DNA from 2 places in the Bacillus cereus group sp. RP37 genome. Region 2 is predicted to be linked to the other one. Evidence: riboswitches for the same ligand, from Rfam matches in the RefSeq annotation. Region 2 holds a riboswitch; the other holds the start of a gene.

Region 1 (3,196 bases), 2.7 Mb from region 2:
TAAAGGATCCACGATTATCAAATTTACTAAGTAATAAATAAACGGAAAAACCAGCGAAAGTGGTAGCTAAATATACAATTGCTTTTTTTCCTTTAGAAAATTCGTTAATTTGCTCACCCTCATTTTCATTTGGAGCTAAATAACCGAATAATGGCGCGTTAAAAATTACACTTAAAGTAGCACCGATTCCAACCTCTGTTAGTTCATTCATTCCTTTTAAGGCGAATGTAAAGCGATCGCCTACCCATGTACAAAGTCCACCGATAATTCCAACAAGTGCTGCTTCGGGACCTAAGCTAGCTCCAAATATTAAAACGATAATCGCAGTTAAAGTAGCTTTATGTACAAAACGGTATTCAATTCTACCTGTTTTTTTATATTCACCCATTACTTCCGGCATAAGACGTGGATATGTGCCGAAGTATTTTTGGGTTAAACCAACGAGAATCCCACCGATAGTTGTTACACAAATAGTGTAATAAGCGGGAGAAGAGAAAATAGTAGGTAAGTATCCCCAAATAAAGTGAATGCCGATATTTATTGTAACTAAAAATAACCAGACTGTTGCTCCTACTATAGAGCCTAAAAGAATGCCGTATAGGACGAGCATATAGTGCATGTCTTTTGTATTTGTCATGTGATACCTCCGTTATGTAAGTTTTAATGTCGAAAGGATTAAATATACTACTGCGAAATGAGATGAATATGTATAGTATCTTTTTGAGAGGTTGGCTTATTCAATATATTGAGGTCTCGTGAGAATTTGGAATGTATACAGTTAAACTACGTATTTAATTCTATATATTAATCGGGGGTTTTAAAAGGTCTTTTTCAAATGAATATGGAATATATTTCTTTTGTTATGCATGTAAACTTATTTGTAATTAATTTTGAACATTCAGAAAAACCAATTGACATTAGGAAATTATTGCTATAAAATCAACGGTAATTGCATAGTCTTATCAAGAAAAGGTGGAGGGACAGGCCCGATGAAACCTTGGCAACAGCCGTATAACGGAATTGTGCCAAATCCTGCAGGTAATAATCCTGAAAGATAAGAAAGAGCCTTTAGAGCGTGTTTTCAAACTGCTCCTTTCTTGTTTTCAGGAAAGGAGCAGTTTTTTTATTTTGTATAAAAGAAAGGAGAATGAGAGATGGGAGAATCATGGGGAAAAGGAACAATTTGTGTGCAAGGTGGCTATACACCAAAGAATGGTGAACCGCGTGTTTTACCGCTTTATCAAAGTACAACGTATAAATACGATACTTCGGATGATTTAGCGGCGCTATTTAATTTAGAGGCAGAAGGATATATCTACACGCGTATTGGAAATCCTACTTTAGCTGCATTTGAGCAAAAGTTAGCGGATTTAGAGGGTGGTGTAGGAGCTGTTGCAACGGCTTCTGGGCAGGCTGCTATTATGCTTGCCGTTTTAAATATTTGTAGTAGCGGAGACCACTTGCTTTGTTCTTCAACAGTTTATGGCGGAACGTTTAATTTATTTGGAGTGAGTTTGCGTAAGCTTGGTATTGATGTTACGTTCTTTAATCCGAATTTAACTGCTGATGAAATTGTGGCCCTTGCTAATGATAAGACGAAACTTGTTTATGCAGAATCGTTAGGAAATCCAGCGATGAATGTTCTAAATTTCAAAGAATTTTCAGATGCAGCGAAAGAGTTGGAAGTACCTTTTATCGTGGATAATACATTAGCAACTCCTTATTTATGCCAAGCATTTGAACATGGAGCAAATATTATCGTTCATTCTACGACGAAATATATTGATGGTCATGCAAGTTCTTTAGGTGGCATTGTTATTGACGGAGGGAACTTCGATTGGACAAATGGGAAATATCCTGAACTTGTTGAACCGGATCCAAGTTATCACGGCGTAAGTTACGTTCAAAATTTTGGTGCAGCAGCTTATATTGTGAAGGCACGTGTTCAATTATTAAGAGACTACGGAAACTGTATGAGCCCATTCAATGCGTATATTAGCAATATCGGCTTAGAAACGCTGCATTTAAGAATGGAGCGTCATAGTGAAAATGCTCTCGCAGTTGCTAAGTGGCTTGCTAACCATGAACGTATTGAATGGGTGAATTATCCGGGATTAGATAGTAATGAAAATTACTCGTTAGCACAAACGTATTTGAAGAAAGGTGCTAGTGGTGTTTTAACATTCGGCATTAAAGGGGGATTAGAAGCAGCGAAAGAATTTATCGCAAATGTAAAACTAGCAACTCTCGTAACGCATGTAGCTGATGCGCGAACTTGCGTCATACATCCTGCTAGCACAACGCATAGACAATTAAGTGCTGAGGATCAGCGTTTAGCTGGCGTCACATCAGATTTAATTCGTTTATCGGTCGGTATAGAAGATGTTTCTGATATTATTGCAGATTTAGAAGCAGCGCTAGTCGGAGGCAAAGAACATGCCGATCATAATTGATAAAGATTTACCAGCTCGCAAAGTGTTGCAGAAGGAAAATATTTTTGTAATGACGAAGGAGCGAGCAGAAACACAAGATATCCGGGCATTGAAAATTGCTATATTAAATTTAATGCCTACAAAGCAAGAAACAGAGGCGCAATTACTTCGTTTAATTGGCAACACACCGTTGCAATTAGATGTTCATTTGCTTCATATGGAATCGCATTTGTCCCGTAATGTAGCACAGGAACATTTAACGAGTTTCTATAAAACATTTCGTGATATTGAGAATGAGAAATTTGATGGACTTATTATTACGGGAGCACCAGTTGAAACTCTTTCTTTTGAAGAAGTAGATTATTGGGAAGAGCTTAAACGTATTATGGAGTATTCAAAAGAGAATGTAACATCTACGCTTCATATTTGCTGGGGGGCACAGGCTGGTTTATATCATCATTACGGCGTTCCAAAGTATCCTCTTAAGGAAAAAATGTTCGGTGTATTTGAACATGAAGTCCGTGAGCAACATGTGAAATTGTTACAAGGGTTTGATGAATTGTTTTTCGCCCCGCATTCTCGTCATACAGAAGTACGAGAGAGTGATATTAGAGAGGTGAAAGAATTAACATTATTAGCAAACTCTGAGGAAGCGGGTGTGCACCTTGTTATTGGGCAAGAAGGAAGACAAGTGTTTGCGCTCGGGCATAGTGAATATAGTTGTGATACGTTAAAGCAAGAATATGAACGGGACCGCCAAAAAG
Region 2 (3,196 bases):
GTATTTCAAATCGTAAAACAAATGTAGAGTTTCCACTTGAATTGCTTAAAGATAAGAAAGTTATTTATATTTCAATGGGGACACTACTTGAAGGGCTCGAACCATTCTTTAATACTTGTATTGATACTTTCTCAAATTTTGAAGGGATAGTCGTAATGGCAATTGGTGATCGAAATGATATTTCAAAAATAAAGCAAGCACCAGACAATTTTATAATTGCTCCATACGTACCCCAATCAGAAATATTAAGTGAAGCAGATGTATTTATTACACATGGCGGCATGAATAGCGTACACGATGCTATTTATTTTAATGTCCCATTTATCATAATTCCACATGATAAAGACCAGCCGATGATAGCACAAAGATTAACTGAACTTGAGGCAGCACATAGGTTATTGAAAGAGCATGTTAATGCGCAAACTTTAAAAGAAGCGGTAACAAACGTTCTTTCAAATGAAAAGTATAAACATGGTATACGAAAACTAAATGATAGTTTTTTAGAATGCGGTGGTTCAAATGAGGCAATTGCAGCTATTAAATCTCTTTTAAATAAATAGTGTGGACAATATAAAAGCATAGAGGTTCAACCTTTATGCTTTTATATTATTATCCCGCAAACTGCACAGCAGTATTTGCATGTAAAAAAGCAGTATCAAAAACAGGAACAGTAAGGTCGTTTTGGGAAATAAGCAAAGGGATTTCAGTACAGCCTAGTAATATACCTTCTGCGCCATTTTGAATTAATGATTTTGTAATTTGTAATAGTTTTTCTTTTGATGTTTCTGAAATAATTCCTTTACTTAATTCATTTAAAATAACATGATGAATAAAATTTCTTTCCTCTTCATTTGGGATAATCGTCTCAATATTATAATTCGCTAAACGTGATTTATAGAAGTCTTGTTCCATCGTTTGTTTCGTACCCAATAGTCCGATACGCTTTATATTTTGTTCTACCACTTCTTTAGCACTCACATCACCAATGTGAAGAAGTGGAATAGATATTGCACTTTCTACTTCTTCAGCAAATAAATGGACCGTATTGGAACACATTAATAAACAATCAGCTCCGGATTTTTCAACCTTTTTTGCAACTGTGACTAATTCGTTTTTCACTTCTTCATATTGATGATTTTGTAACAAAGTAGTTACTTCACCAAAGTCCATGCTATATAAAACAAGCTTTGCATTTTGATCATATTGAGAAAGTGTAAGTGTATTAATATGTTTATAGTATAACGATGTAGATTCCCAACTTAGTCCACCAATTAAACCGATTACTTTCATCATACATTCCTCCCGAAACAATTTTGAATTCATTATTTCATAATTCCGATAAGAATACAATGATATAAATGTGCTATTTAACAAAAAATAAAAATAATTAGAAAACTATTGTAATTTATCTTTCTTAGTGCCATAATACGAATTACAAATTAATACTTATCCAGAGAGGTGGAGGGTACGGCCCTACGAAACCTCAGCAACCCCTATGTAAAATCATAGGAAGGTGCTAATTCCGCAGAGGACACAATGTGTTTTTTGGAGATAAGAGGATTCTTGAACGTGAAAGAAAATGACCTCTTATGCAAGAGGTCATTTTTTGTTGTATAGAAAGGGAGTGTCGATGCATAATTCATTTTTAAAATAAATATAGAGTAATAAAAGTTGACTAATATGAGAGGGGAATTGTAATGAACAAATTATCAACAAAGTTAGTAGCAGCAATCGGAATTGGATCAGCGTTATACGGGATATTAGGACTTTGGGGATTTTCTATTGCACCAAATACATTTATTAAACCTGCATTAGCTATTTTAACTGTTTTTGGAGCGTTATTTGGTCCAGTAGCAGGACTGTTAATAGGACTTATCGGTCATATCGTAACAGATACAATCGCTGGATGGGGTATTTGGTGGGGGTGGGTTATTAGTTCAGGACTTATCGGCCTTGCAATGGGACTCATTCAAAAAAGAGTTGGCTTTAGTGTGAAAAACGGGACGTATAATAAGGGAGATATTTCTTATTTAGCCATTACTGGGTTAATTGGTATTGTCATTGCGATTATATTTGCTGGGGCATTCGATATTATTGTGATGGGAGAACCGTTTGACAAAATTGTTATACAAGTATTAGGAGCAACAATTGCCGATGTTATTGTATTTTTAGTTCTCGGATTGCCAATTACAATAGGTCTAGCTAAATCTAATAAGAAACATACACATTTAAAAATTGAAAAGTAGGGATGTTAACATGCAACCAATTATTTCTTTTGAACAATTTAGCTTTCAATATGAGCATGCGGCACAGCCTACTGTAAAAGACATTACATTTCATATATATCCTGGAGAAAAAGTACTAGTTGCTGGACGAAGCGGTTCGGGGAAATCAACGTTAGCTCATTGTATCAATGGGCTAATCCCATTTTCTTATGAAGGATTTAGTACTGGTAATATTTTAATTGCCGGAAAAGATCCGAGGAAAGAGAGTATATTTGAACAGAGTAAACAAGTAGGAACAATTTTGCAAGATCAAGATGCTCAATTTATTGGCCTTACAGTAGAAGAAGATGTAGCTTTTTATTTAGAAAATGAATGTGTAAATCAAGATGATATGAAAAAGATTGTTTCGGACGCATTAAAAAAGGTAAAGATGCATACTTTTCATAAACAAAGTCCACATGAATTATCAGGAGGGCAAAAACAAACTGTTTCTCTAGCAGGTCTGTTAACGACAAATGCTGATATATTATTGTTCGATGAACCGTTAGCAAATTTGGATCCGCTAAGCGCCTTACATACAATAGAACTTATTCAAGATATACATAAACAATATAATAAAACAATTGTAATTATTGAACATCGAATAGAAGAAATGTTAAACCTGGATTTAGATAAAATTATTTTAATTGATGAAGGTGAAATTGTTGCCATAGGGACACCAGAAGAGATTTTAGCGTCAAATATATTACCATCTATTGGCTTAAGAGAGCCTATGTACATAGAAGTATTAAAGAGATTACATTTTGATAGTAATAATGATGTAATATACCCAATTGAAAATCTTCAAAGGGAAAATGTTAGTAGCGTAATAAATGAGTGGATGGAGAAGCAAGCTTTTTATAAAGATAGTCCTACAAAAAATGAATTATTGAATGTAGAGAATTTGTCGTTCTCATATCCTAATAAACAAA

What was found. Region 2 has a riboswitch for S-adenosylmethionine ahead of QCI44_RS14970 (ECF-type riboflavin transporter substrate-binding protein). Riboswitches for the same ligand answer to the same signal wherever they lie in the genome.
Region 1: it holds a riboswitch for S-adenosylmethionine, as region 2 does, so the genes downstream of both, QCI44_RS00435 (bifunctional O-acetylhomoserine aminocarboxypropyltransferase/cysteine synthase) here and QCI44_RS14970 (ECF-type riboflavin transporter substrate-binding protein) in region 2, are expected to answer to the same signal.

What each region holds. Positions count from the first base shown of each region.
Region 1 covers NZ_JARVHP010000001.1:90,269-93,464, forward strand. Annotated here, with positions in the region: gene QCI44_RS00430 (chloride channel protein) at 1-637, opposite strand, end outside; SAM riboswitch class I at 957-1,061, shown strand; gene QCI44_RS00435 (bifunctional O-acetylhomoserine aminocarboxypropyltransferase/cysteine synthase) at 1,155-2,453, shown strand; gene metA (homoserine O-acetyltransferase MetA) at 2,437-3,196, shown strand, end outside.
Region 2 covers NZ_JARVHP010000001.1:2,802,379-2,805,574, reverse strand. Annotated here, with positions in the region: gene QCI44_RS14980 (macrolide family glycosyltransferase) at 1-560, shown strand, start outside; gene QCI44_RS14975 (aspartate/glutamate racemase family protein) at 610-1,293, opposite strand; SAM riboswitch class I at 1,444-1,558, shown strand; gene QCI44_RS14970 (ECF-type riboflavin transporter substrate-binding protein) at 1,698-2,246, shown strand; gene QCI44_RS14965 (ABC transporter ATP-binding protein) at 2,257-3,196, shown strand, end outside.